DNA from 3 places in the Paenibacillus sp. LjRoot56 genome. Region 3 is predicted to be linked to each of the others. Evidence: a T-box and tRNA genes for the amino acid it is inferred to sense, from the RefSeq annotation. Region 3 holds a T-box; the other regions hold tRNA genes.
The links. A T-box is a leader RNA that pairs with one kind of tRNA and senses whether it is charged. The one in region 3 lies ahead of tyrS (tyrosine--tRNA ligase), so its partner is inferred to be a tRNA-Tyr.

Region 1 (4,337 bases), on a different contig from region 3:
ATCCATGAAAAGAAATTGATTATCGATATTCACAAAAGCATGCTTATGGAACGTGGGCTTGATGAAGTTCAATATATTGTCAGGACGGCGAGTGATTTCCTAGTTAGATGCTAAAGAAGCTAGTAGACGCAGCAAGAAAGACTAACACAAATACAAAAAAGCAACGAGCAGCTCGCACGTAGCGAATGACTCGTTGCTTTTCTTTTCCCCTTTTAACCGGAATTCCTAGTATCAACTTAATTCACTACAACCCCCCTACAATACTTACACACTGGCGCATCAATAGCGATTTCCTCGTTGCAGTAAGAGCAGGGCTTGTGCGTTTTCACTTCAGCAGGCGCTTTGGATTTACTTCTTCTTACACTCAGGATGACCAGCGCACCAACGACCACAACAATCACAGCCAAAATCCAATAAATCATACGAAACACCTCCCAGTTGATAACCAACTTTTGATGATTTCCGTATATGTATATTCGTTCTATTGACTCTTATGAATGCGTTTCATTGGCACTTGTGTCAGAAATTACAGCCACATCTGTTGTTGGTACGACATTTCCCAGAACAACGTTTCGTAGCGAGTCGTATTCAAAAAAATAGTTTCTAATCGTGCTAATTCACTTTCCGATTTCCCTAAGGCTAGTCGATCCATTAAATTTATGCACCATTGTGCATGTTTACCGAACTCCTCTGAGCTGTATCCCCTCACCCATTCACCATAATCAGGATGATCCACTGCACCTGGGAACTTCTTCAACATGCGGCCGATCTCCCAGTAACTCCACATACAAGGAAGTAATGCTGCTGTTAACTCCGCTAATCCGCCATTCTGTGCTACATGCAACATGTAATGCGAATAAGCGAGTGTAATTGGGGAAGGTTCTGCCTGCTCCAATTCTTCCCTGGTGATACCGAAGCGAGCTGCGTAGGAACGATGAATGCCCATTTCTTCATGCAAAATGTTACTTAGTGACGCTGAGAACTCACTCATCGTTGTGAGATCTGGAGCCTTGACAGCTCCTAATGCGAACAATTTGGCATAATCAATTAAATATAAATAGTCTTGGATCATGTAGAACCTGAATTTATTGCGGTCTAGGGTTCCCCGACCTAATTCTTGAACAAAGGGATGTTGCTGGGTTTGGCGCCATTCGTGCTGATATTTCTGGACTAAATGCTGTGTAAAGGACATTATGATTCTCCTTTGGCATGTGATTGTATACTGAATAGATGAGTGTGTTACTGTTAGTAGATTTGGTGAACTCTATTATTTTACCATATTTTAACTTAGTTACTAGGAATGAATAGGTAGCATACAAAAAATGAACCTCCACGGTATGGAGGCTCATTGCTTTCAATTTTGTGAGATATGTATACTAACAGAAGTATGCTATACCAAGTCACACGCATCAGCAGGCATCCAATGCGCATCCTTACCGTCCCATTTTACATTACAGCCAAGTGGGTTCGTCAACGGTAGTGTAATCGCTTGACCAGAGGTCAGCTCTTCTAACGCGATATCTAAATTATTTATTGTGATTTTTGATGCATCCTTAGGATTATCTACGCCACGTCCCGTGTAAGCTAATCTGCGATTTTCATCAAAGACATAAAAATGCGGCGTTCTTAATGCACCATAGGCTAATGCCGTTTCTTGGGTTTCGTCTCTCAGGTACGTCCATGGATATTGATGCTCCTCCATGTGCGATACCATATGATCAAAGGAATCTTCTGGCTTGGTGTTCACACTGTTGGCGTTGATACCAACGAACTGTACACCCTTATCTTTATACCGATTGGCCGTTTCGCGTGTTACTTCATTAGAACCGATCACATAAGGGCAATGGTTGCAAGTAAAAAAGATAACGAGCGTTTTCGCATCGTTAAAATCCTTCAACGCGTATGTTTGTCCATCCGTAGCTGGTAATGAAAAATCAGGCGCTTCATCTCCGAGCGATAAAGTAAAGGTATAAGCCATGTCACATGCCCCTCTCATCCCTGATAAATTATAGTTGGTTCTCCCCAGTGCTTTGGAAAAACTCAATAATTTCACCATTTAGTCCTTTGATAAATGCAATACGCACAGGTGTTGGCGGGTTCACGCCTAGGATCACGTCTTTCGGCTCTACCGTAACGATAGCTCCGGCAGCAACTGCTGCTGCAACTGCTCCATCTACATCATTACTACGTAAAGCAACATGAAAGAAATAGCCTTCTGGAATTTGCTCACCTGTTCCTCCAGCAAAAACCTCCATATAATTCCCATCGCCAGAGTCTAACAGGACCGCGCGCTTATTCCCTTCGCCCCAGTTATTCTTCTCTACAAAGCCTAAACCTTCTGTATAAAACTTGACTGTCGCGTCAAAATCATTCGCTCTGAGTGCAACGTGATGGAAACCGCCGCCGCCTATTTTCGCATTCGTACCCACTTACTTTAGCCTCCTTAGAATTCATACTTTTACTTCATTTCCAGTATACTCGAACAGGCGTGGTTAGAAAATGAGTTACATCAAGGTAACTAAGTAACCAAGGGTAACTCTATGTGAAGTAAGAATGACTGCAACACTTCGGTCAAAAACAAAATGATCACAACAAAAAACCACAATCCTTCATCACTTGATGAAGAACTGTGGTTGATATCGGGACGACACGATTTGAACATGCGACCCCCTGCTCCCAAAGCAGGTGCTCTACCAAGCTGAGCTACGTCCCGAAGATAAAAAGCGGAAGACGGGGATCGAACCCGCGACCCTCGCCTTGGCAAGGCGATGCTCTACCGCTGAGCCACTTCCGCATAGGGGTCCCTAAGCTGCATGAAGCAACCTAGGGACGATGATGCGCGTAGAGGGACTTGAACCCCCACGGTCGCCCGCTAGATCCTAAGTCTAGTGCGTCTGCCAATTCCGCCATACGCGCATGCTGTAAATAAGGCAAATGGTGAGTCATGTAGGATTCGAACCTACGACACCCTGATTAAAAGTCAGGTGCTCTACCAACTGAGCTAATGACTCATGTGTTGTGAAAAAATGGCTGGGGATCAAGGATTTGAACCTTGGCATGACGGAGTCAAAGTCCGTTGCCTTACCGCTTGGCTAATCCCCATTGATCTTATTGGCAGGGGCAGCAGGAATTGAACCCACACCAAAGGTTTTGGAGACCTTTGTTCTACCCTTAAACTATGCCCCTAAATAAGGTATATGGAGGCTGATGGATTCGAACCACCGAACTCGAAGAGAGCAGATTTACAGTCTGCCGTGTTTAGCCACTTCACTAAGCCTCCATAAAGGCAAATCAAATCTTACTAGACAAAAAAAATACCCATGCAGAGAGACTTTAATCTTCGATTAAAGATCCCTATATTAGGTATCTGCTTGGCAACGTTCTACTCTCCCAGAACCCTGCGGTTCAAGTACCATCGACGCTGGAAGGCTTAACGGTCGTGTTCGAGATGGGAACGCGTGGGTCCCTTCCGCCATCATCACCAAACAGTCAAAGCGTTTGTTTGCGCCTTGAAAACTAGATACGAAACTTCAACGTAAAGTTCTTACTTAGGATATCTGAGAGACTTTGACTTACGTCAAAGATCCCTATATATGGTTAAGCCCTCGACCGATTAGTATTCGTCAGCTGCATACGTTGCCGCACTTCCACCTCGAACCTATCAACCTCGTCGTCTACAAGGGGTCTTACATACTGGGAAATCTCATCTTGAGGGGGGCTTCGCGCTTAGATGCTTTCAGCGCTTATCCCCTCCGTACATAGCTACCCAGCGATGCCTCTGGCGAGACAACTGGTACACCAGCGGTACGTCCATCCCGGTCCTCTCGTACTAAGGACAGCTCCTCTCAAATTTCCTACGCCCGCGACAGATAGGGACCGAACTGTCTCACGACGTTCTGAACCCAGCTCGCGTACCGCTTTAATGGGCGAACAGCCCAACCCTTGGGACCTACTTCAGCCCCAGGATGCGATGAGCCGACATCGAGGTGCCAAACCTCCCCGTCGATGTGGACTCTTGGGGGAGATAAGCCTGTTATCCCCAGGGTAGCTTTTATCCGTTGAGCGATGGCCCTTCCATTCGGTACCACCGGATCACTAAGTCCGACTTTCGTCCCTGCTCGACTTGTAGGTCTCGCAGTCAAGCTCCCTTATGCCTTTGCACTCTGCGAATGATTTCCAACCATTCTGAGGGAACCTTTAAACGCCTCCGTTACATTTTAGGAGGCGACCGCCCCAGTCAAACTGCCCACCTGACACTGTCCCCATACCGGATCACGGTACCAGGTTAGAACTCCGATACGATCAGGGTGGTATCCCAACGATGCCTCCACCCAAGC
Region 2 (4,337 bases), on a different contig from region 3:
CGATGGACAACAGGTGGAAATTCCTGTACCACCGTAGCCGTTATGAGCAATGGAGTGACGCAGAAGGATAGTGACGCGAGCTGATGGATGCTCGTCCAAGCAGTGAGGCTGATGTGTAGGCAAATCCGCACATCGTAAGGCTGGGCTGTGATGGGGAGGGAAATTTAAGTACCGAAGGTCATGAGTTCACACTGCCAAGAAAAGCTTCTAGCCAGGCGAAGGTGCCCGTACCGCAAACCGACACAGGTGGGTGAGAAGAGAATTCTAAGGCGCGCGGAAGAACTCTCGTTAAGGAACTCGGCAAAATGACCCCGTAACTTCGGGAGAAGGGGTGCCTCGGTAGGGTGAATAGCCCGAGGGGGCCGCAGTGAAAAGGCCCAAGCGACTGTTTAGCAAAAACACAGGTCTGTGCGAAGCCGCAAGGCGAAGTATACGGGCTGACGCCTGCCCGGTGCTGGAAGGTTAAGAGGAGTGGTTAGGGGGCAACCCCGAAGCTATGAATTGAAGCCCCAGTAAACGGCGGCCGTAACTATAACGGTCCTAAGGTAGCGAAATTCCTTGTCAGGTAAATTCTGACCCGCACGAATGGCGTAACGACTTGGGCGCTGTCTCAACGAGAGATCCGGTGAAATTTTAATACCTGTGAAGATGCAGGTTACCCGCGACAAGACGGAAAGACCCCATGGAGCTTTACTGCAGCTTGATATTGGACTTTGGTACGATCTGTACAGGATAGGTGGGAGCCTTTGAAGCCTGAGCGCCAGCTTGGGTGGAGGCATCGTTGGGATACCACCCTGATCGTATCGGAGTTCTAACCTGGTACCGTGATCCGGTATGGGGACAGTGTCAGGTGGGCAGTTTGACTGGGGCGGTCGCCTCCTAAAATGTAACGGAGGCGTTTAAAGGTTCCCTCAGAATGGTTGGAAATCATTCGCAGAGTGCAAAGGCATAAGGGAGCTTGACTGCGAGACCTACAAGTCGAGCAGGGACGAAAGTCGGACTTAGTGATCCGGTGGTACCGAATGGAAGGGCCATCGCTCAACGGATAAAAGCTACCCTGGGGATAACAGGCTTATCTCCCCCAAGAGTCCACATCGACGGGGAGGTTTGGCACCTCGATGTCGGCTCATCGCATCCTGGGGCTGAAGTAGGTCCCAAGGGTTGGGCTGTTCGCCCATTAAAGCGGTACGCGAGCTGGGTTCAGAACGTCGTGAGACAGTTCGGTCCCTATCTGTCGCGGGCGTAGGAAATTTGAGAGGAGCTGTCCTTAGTACGAGAGGACCGGGATGGACGTACCGCTGGTGTACCAGTTGTCTCGCCAGAGGCATCGCTGGGTAGCTATGTACGGAGGGGATAAGCGCTGAAAGCATCTAAGCGCGAAGCCCCCCTCAAGATGAGATTTCCCAGTATGTAAGACCCCTTGTAGACGACGAGGTTGATAGGTTCGAGGTGGAAGTGCGGTAACGTATGCAGCTGACGAATACTAATCGGTCGAGGGCTTAACCTAATCCCAACCAAGTGAAGATAAGCTTTGTAGCGAATTCCGACTACTTGATTGGGGCCCAGAAAATCCTAAGAACATCTAACTTTACGTTGAAGTTTCGTATCTAGTTTTCAAGGCGCAAACAAACGCTTTGACTGTTTGGTGATGATGGCGGAGGGGACCCACGCGTTCCCATCTCGAACACGACCGTTAAGCCCTCCAGCGTCGATGGTACTTGAACCGCAGGGTTCTGGGAGAGTAGAACGTTGCCAAGCAGAATACCCCTAGTGGGTATTTTTTTTGCCGCCTTTCGAGGAGTTAATGCAAATATGGGCCCTTAGCTCAGCTGGTTAGAGCGCACCCCTGATAAGGGTGAGGTCGGTGGTTCGAGTCCACTAGGGCCCACTTATTCCTTAGCAGCACGTTTTTATATATGATGATTGATAGACCATTTGGCGGCGTAGCTCAGCTGGCTAGAGCGTACGGTTCATACCCGTAAGGTCGGGGGTTCGAGCCCCTCTGCCGCTACTTATTATTTTGGAGAGATACCCAAGTGGCTATAAGGGGACCCTCTGCTAAGGGGTTAGACTGCGTAAGTGGTGCGAGGGTTCGAATCCCTCTCTCTCCGCCATCTGTATAAACGTAATAAGCCGTTGTAGCTCAACTGGTAGAGCAACTGACTTGTAATCAGTAGGTTGGGGGTTCAAGTCCTCTCGACGGCACCATATTACCCCAAAAAATGAAGTGAAGCCTTGTAGCAACACCGAATACTTTTTCGGGGCCCGGTAAAGCTTTTTAACGTGGAGGCTTAGTGAAGTGGCTAAACACGGCAGACTGTAAATCTGCTCTCTTCGAGTTCGGTGGTTCGAATCCATCAGCCTCCATCTCCTACAATGGGGATTAGCCAAGCGGTAAGGCAACGGACTTTGACTCCGTCATGCCAAGGTTCAAATCCTTGATCCCCAGTTCTTTTTTTCATAAGTCATTAGCTCAACTTGATAGATCACCCGTTGTACAAGTTGCAAACAATGAAGCCTTGATATAAGGCTTTTTTTTGTTTTTACTAATGGTTTTAAGTAGAAAACTTGAATCAAGCCTATACTTTTCACCTTATGCAAATTAGTTGTTTGGATCCTACTATTAAGGACTTGGACAACACTGTTTCTCTAGACCCACACGTATTATGTCGAGTATGATTGTCTTCGACATGGATAGTGAGGTGGGAACAATAGAAAATTTGTATGATGACATCAAGCAAGGTGAAAAAGGTGCTTGGTTAAGTATTATTACTTATATATGTTTATCAGCTTTAAAATTAACCATAGGGTACATAACCAAGTCCGAAGCGCTTTCCGCGGATGGTTTAAATAACGCTACAGACATTATTGCATCAATTGCTGTTTTAGTCGGGCTGAAAATATCACGAAAACCACCTGATAAAGACCATAGATACGGTCATTATCGAGCTGAGACGGTAGCCGCTTTAATCGCTTCTTTTATTATGTTTGCGGTAGGAATTCAGGTTCTCTATCAAGCATTTATTAAGTTTCGTTCTCCGAGTATCGAATCTCCCGATATGGTTGCCGCATGGACGGCTGTTTTTTGTGCGATTGTCATGTACGTTGTATATGTATACAATGTTCGTCTGGCAAGGAAAATAAATAGTAATGCCATGATGGCAGCAGCACAAGATAATCGATCGGATGCGTTTGTCAGTATTGGTGCCTTTATTGGTATTGTTGGTTCTCAATTTGGTCTACCTTGGCTGGATACATTAACAGCTTTACTTGTCGGAGTTATTATTTGTAAAACAGCGTGGGATATTTTCCGAGATTCTACTCATGCTCTTACGGATGGGTTTGATGATGCTGAGCTTCAAACCATTAAACAAACCATTCGTGACGTCCCCGGGGTGGAGAAGGTCATTGATATCAAAGCCCGTATCCATGGAAACAATAAACTAGTCGATGTGACCATTGGTGTAGACCATGAGCTTAACGTAAGCGAAAGCCATGACATTACCGAAAATATTGAAAATCGAATTCATGAACTTCATAACATATCGTATGTGCATATTCACATAGAACCTATTGAGGTATCAAGTAGTCAAGAAAAATAATCAGAGTGACTTATCTCACATACACGACCATTTCTTCGACCTATAATGAATTCATAAAGGACGAGGAGATGGTTGAAATGATGAAATGGGTAAGGGAAAATAATTACGCTGCAATACTTCTATCATTCGTTTATATGTTGGTTGGGAATGGATGATAGCGGGATGGCACAAAATTACAGGTGACAAAGCTTTCGACGCTGCAGGTTATCTGAAAGGGGCCATTGCCAAACCAGTTCTAGAAAGTGGTACGACGGATCTCGTTTATGCGAATTATGTGGCTTTCTTGAAAAATGTCGCGCTTCCGCATGTAGGATGGTTTAATGTGCTGGTTCCTTGGGGTGAACTCTTAGTTGGTGTGGGGTTACTGCTCGGTGCGTTGACAACGACAGCGATGTTCTTCGGCTTACTGATGAACTTCATGTATATGTTTGCCGGCACGGTTAGCTCGAATCCATGGTTAGTGCTCCTCGGGTTCATTATTTTAGCAGCTGGAGCGAATGCCGGGAAATTTGGTGTGGATCATTTGATTCTTCCGTACCTGCACAGATGGTTTGATAAGCTATTAGAGATATGTCATTTAAAGACGAAACTCAGATGAGCTCTGCTTCTGCTTCCATGTTAAATCGTTGATAAACCTATTCCTTTCTCCAGTTATTGAGAGGGGAATAGGTTTTTTTGTGTTTATTGCAGTGTGATATTTTTCACTTACAGTTGATCTTTTTTGGACTAAAGTGA
Region 3 (4,337 bases):
AAGATTTTAAATGCCGCCAAGTAAGTTTTGGCGGTTTTATTTTTTTGGCACAGACTTTGCCTATTCTCCATAAGCTAACTTAACGACAATTCCCCTTATTTCATCAAACTTTTTGGCTTGAAACAGGATATATGAACGGGTATACTAGACAAGTATTCGACACGGACGGAAAAGGAGGGCATACGCTTGGACGGAGAACCGAGGAGTAGAACCTGCAAGGCGAATAAACAATTTCAAAGTGTAGGAATGAAGTCGGTTAATCCATCATCCAGGGCATTGCTCTTCTAGATGTACTAACCGGCTGATTCCATTCAAAGGGGTGGGCAGATGAAAACACGGTTGGTTCAAAATGGTATTTTTACGTTAGTTGATGATGTTACTGCTGCGCTGACACCTCCAAGCCAAGGCTTTTACTGGATTGATGCGGGGATCGAGGACTTGGAATTACTTCAGCCTCTTTTCCATTTGCATGATTTGGCCGTAGAAGATTGCCTTAGTGAGGAAGAACAGCGTCCAAAGATTGAATTTTATGATTCTCATTATTTCATTGTTATTAATAGCATTCGTTTCGATGATGAAGAAATTTTCTTACGCGCACTTAATCTATTTCTAAGCAAACATGTGATCATTACTGTAACACGACAAAAAATTAATGAGCTGCGCGCACTCAAACCCTTCCTCTGGGAGGAAGAAGTGAACAGTGCCGATCGTTTCTTATATCATTTGGTCGATCTCGTGGTCGATAATTATGTGGCGGTCGGTGACCGAATTGAAGCCAAGATTGAGAAGTTGGAAGAAGATATTCTGATGGCGACGAAGAAGTCGCATTTGAATGAGATTATTGGTCTTCGTTCTGAAATTTTATGGCTGAAAAAGGTGCTCGTGCCTCAACGTGACGTCATTGGGACGCTCGGTAAAAAAGAGCTCCGATTGATCGATCATCAGCTTCAGAAGTATTTCGGCGACATTTATGAAAATGCCGTCAAAATCGTCGATACATTCGATACGCTGCGCGATCTGATGGGGAACTTACGAGAAGCTTATCAATCCAGTCTAGCGAACCGCGCCAATGATATCATGCGTGTGTTTACCGCGTTGACGACGATCTTCATGCCCTTGACATTCATTACCGGTGTTTTCGGGATGAATTTCGATAATATTCTCGGACTGCATCTAACCCCTCATGGGGATGAAATCGTGCTAGCCTTTATGGGCGTCCTCGGCATTGCCATGTATGTGCTGTTCCGCAAGAAAGAATGGCTGTGATCAACTCGGATCGATGTATAGATAAAGGGTGACTTCTAGCAGAAACGTAGGAATACTGCCTAGAAGTCACCCTTTTTGGCATTTAACCTAGGATAGCTTGATTCTAACAAATTTCCGTTTCCCGACTTGCAGAATATCGCCATCTACTGGCGTAATTTGCGCATGAATATCAGTCAGCTTCTGTTCGTTGATTTTCACAGCTCCTTGTTCTACGCTTCGCCTAGCTTCCCCATTTGACGCATGCAACGATAAGCTGACTAACAACTTGATAATGGACAAGCTTCCTGCTTCCAGATCGCTGCTGTCTAGGTTTACTTCCTCAATGTCATCTGGCAAACCGCGCTTTTGAAAAACAGTAATAAAATGCTGCTCCGCCTCCTCAGCCGCTTCCACACCGTGGTACATCTCAACATACAATTTCGCCAGCCTAAGCTTGGCATCTCTCGGATGGATCGTACCCGCTGCGAGCCCTTGCCGCAGCTCTTCGATTTCCTCATTCGACAAGGCTGTCGTTAACTCGAAATATTTGAGCATGAGCGTATCTGGAATGGACATGGTTTTACCGAAAATGTCATTCGGCTGCTCATCGATACCGATGTAGTTACGCAGGCTTTTACTCATCTTCTGAACGCCATCCAGTCCCTCGAGCAACGGCATCAGGATCGCCACCTGACCCTCTTTGATCTCATATGCCCCTTGCAGCGTGCGCCCCATCAAGATATTAAAAGTCTGATCGGTTCCACCGAGCTCAATATCACTTTCTAAAGAAACCGAGTCGTAGCCTTGCATAAGCGGGTAGAAAAATTCGTGCACATGTATCGGCTGATTCGCCGCATACCGCTTTGCAAAGTCATCTCTTTCTAGCATGCGAGCAACCGTCACTTTACCAGCAAGTCTTAGCACATCGTCAAAGCGCAGTTCACCTAACCAAGTGGAGTTATAGTAGAAGGATGTTTTGTTTAGATCCAACACCTTGGCTAGCTGGGTCTGGTACGTTTGCGCGTTATGCTTTACGTCTTCCTCCGAAAGCTGTTTACGTGTCTCGGATTTCCCTGTTGGATCGCCGATGCGTCCCGTGAAATCACCAATAATTAGCTGAACCTCATGTCCCAAGTCTTGGAATTGACGAAGTTTGTGCAGGACGACCGTATGTCCGATGTGGATATCCGGTGCAGATGGATCTAATCCTAGCTTTACTTTCAACGGTGTCCCTGTCACTACCGCCTTCATAATCTTTATCTTCAGCGCTTCTTCCGGCACGATTTCCGCAGCGCCTCGTTTGAGGATACTTAATTGATGCTCAACTTGTTGCTGCTGTTCCACAGTAAGCTTATCCCAAGACAACATACGATCCCTCCATTCGATTGGTTATAAAAGAAAACAAAAAAGACAACCTCAACGTCCACAAAGGGACGAGAGATTGTCTCGCGGTACCACCCTAATTAAAGAGATTGGTTGCACGCCTACAAGCATGCCACTTCTCTTTCACTTAGAAAATTAACGACAAATAGTTTGCCGGGTGTAAGCTACTAATGCTCGATAGAGCATATTCCCTCCACCAACTCAGAACTGTAATTCGGACAATATGCTTGCATCGGTTTGCACCTTCCACCGACTCTCTGCAGCAGCGGCATTTCTCCTACTTCGGGCTTCGCCCATGTTCGTCATCGCTTTGACGGATATTAGATTATTGACCATTTAATCATATCCCACATCCCTTTGTCAATGCACATTAACTAGCTGCTTGGATCGCATTTCTTTCCTTCTCTCTGCGAAAACGTAACCGAAGCAGACGCAGCCACTCATAAGCACGGTCGAGCTCTTTCCCCTTCAGTTCTTCCGTCCCGATGAGACTCTTGAGAACAGGCTTTAAATAGCGATCACCTTCAGATTCATATGCATTCCACGCTTTAATTTGCTCCTCCTCTGATATCGAAGATAGTTCAGCTTCCACGAGAGGATCCATATCGTAGCCTTCACGATCCAAATCTTCCACCCACAACAGCAATTCTCTCCGCGGCATCGTCAGATTCGCCTGAAGATCGGCCAAGCTCCCGCCTCCAGCAACGATTTCTAACAGCTTGCGTTTGCTGACTTCACGATCAAGCTCGATTCGCAGCTTCTGCTCCTTCTGAGCAAGGAGCCAACCCTCGAACTTCATCGTATCCACATAGTTGGCAACCCAATCCAACGGAAAACCGTTCGTGCGTGTGCACTCGCCTATCCGTCCAAGCAATTGATCGGCGTACTGTGCTGTTTTCTGCTCACCAAACCCAGGAATTTGTTGAAGCTCTTCCTTGGTCTGTGGCAAGAACACTGAAATCATCCGTAGGACACGGTTCGTTGCAAGGATATAGGGTGCCTTCTTCTCACGAGCAGCCTGCTCACGACGCCATGCACGCAGTGACTCGAACACCTCTTCATTCGGATTCTCCTCACAGTAATACGTTAGCATTTGTGTCATTTTCGCTTTACCTGACAGTCCTTGCGTAAGATCTAATTCCGTGTGTACCAACGGCCGGAAGCCGCTTCGAATTTTCTCACGCAAGCCTTGACGGAATGCAAATAGCATCTCATCCCAACTTATGCCTTGGAACCATTCGTCCTGCGTAAGCTTACCGGTCAAGTCAGGTTCACTCCAATACACACTCCAAATCCCTTGTTCTTCGACAATCGAAACCTGCGCGGAAATCACTTGCTGATCCCCCGAATTCTTCTCTAACGTGTTCAAAAATACAATGTTCATCTCTTTCCATGCCTCCAGACGTTTATATGAAATAGTGTGAGAAAAACGAAAAAGCACCTCTTCCGCCCGCTAGGCAGAAAAGGTGCTTCCCATTTCCAATATCCAAATCATACCATGTTTGACAGTTAGGCGCAAGAACCGTTTTGCCCCCAGACCCTTATCGGTTATAATAGACCCATACTAGAAAGAGAATGGAGGGCCCTCATGTCTGATTATGACTTTTTATATGATCATCAAGAAGAAACAACAACGCGTTTTGTCTGTTTCGTTGGCAATGCTTTACACCGTTTTGACCTCGCTATCATGACCACAACCCGTTATTATG

Region 1: it encodes a tRNA-Tyr, which carries the amino acid that the T-box ahead of tyrS (tyrosine--tRNA ligase) is inferred to sense. The anticodon was not compared.
Region 2: it encodes a tRNA-Tyr, which carries the amino acid that the T-box ahead of tyrS (tyrosine--tRNA ligase) is inferred to sense. The anticodon was not compared.

What each region holds. Positions count from the first base shown of each region.
Region 1 is NZ_CAXURV020000007.1:72,845-77,181, forward strand. Features, by position in the region: gene ACSQ8O_RS34920 (helix-turn-helix domain-containing protein) at 1-114, shown strand, start outside; gene ACSQ8O_RS34925 (hypothetical protein) at 237-422, opposite strand; gene tenA (thiaminase II) at 527-1,192, opposite strand; gene ACSQ8O_RS34935 (thioredoxin family protein) at 1,391-1,978, opposite strand; gene ACSQ8O_RS34940 (VOC family protein) at 2,007-2,429, opposite strand; tRNA gene ACSQ8O_RS34945 (tRNA-Pro) at 2,640-2,713, opposite strand; tRNA gene ACSQ8O_RS34950 (tRNA-Gly) at 2,723-2,794, opposite strand; tRNA gene ACSQ8O_RS34955 (tRNA-Leu) at 2,837-2,916, opposite strand; tRNA gene ACSQ8O_RS34960 (tRNA-Lys) at 2,936-3,011, opposite strand; tRNA gene ACSQ8O_RS34965 (tRNA-Gln) at 3,028-3,102, opposite strand; tRNA gene ACSQ8O_RS34970 (tRNA-Trp) at 3,113-3,186, opposite strand; tRNA gene ACSQ8O_RS34975 (tRNA-Tyr) at 3,199-3,280, opposite strand; rRNA gene rrf (5S ribosomal RNA) at 3,370-3,486, opposite strand; rRNA gene ACSQ8O_RS34985 (23S ribosomal RNA) at 3,594-4,337, opposite strand, start outside.
Region 2 is NZ_CAXURV020000003.1:1,201,422-1,205,758, reverse strand. Features, by position in the region: rRNA gene ACSQ8O_RS24410 (23S ribosomal RNA) at 1-1,507, shown strand, start outside; rRNA gene rrf (5S ribosomal RNA) at 1,642-1,758, shown strand; tRNA gene ACSQ8O_RS24400 (tRNA-Ile) at 1,815-1,888, shown strand; tRNA gene ACSQ8O_RS24395 (tRNA-Met) at 1,938-2,011, shown strand; tRNA gene ACSQ8O_RS24390 (tRNA-Ser) at 2,023-2,114, shown strand; tRNA gene ACSQ8O_RS24385 (tRNA-Thr) at 2,133-2,208, shown strand; tRNA gene ACSQ8O_RS24380 (tRNA-Tyr) at 2,286-2,367, shown strand; tRNA gene ACSQ8O_RS24375 (tRNA-Gln) at 2,378-2,449, shown strand; gene ACSQ8O_RS24370 (cation diffusion facilitator family transporter) at 2,691-3,602, shown strand; partial or broken gene ACSQ8O_RS24365 (DoxX family membrane protein) at 3,680-4,200, shown strand.
Region 3 is NZ_CAXURV020000001.1:2,050,015-2,054,351, reverse strand. Features, by position in the region: gene ACSQ8O_RS09215 (hypothetical protein) at 1-24, shown strand, start outside; gene corA (magnesium/cobalt transporter CorA) at 328-1,266, shown strand; gene tyrS (tyrosine--tRNA ligase) at 1,354-2,610, opposite strand; T-box leader at 2,672-2,933, opposite strand; gene ACSQ8O_RS09200 (HRDC domain-containing protein) at 2,999-4,012, opposite strand; gene ACSQ8O_RS09195 (DUF3055 domain-containing protein) at 4,217-4,337, shown strand, end outside.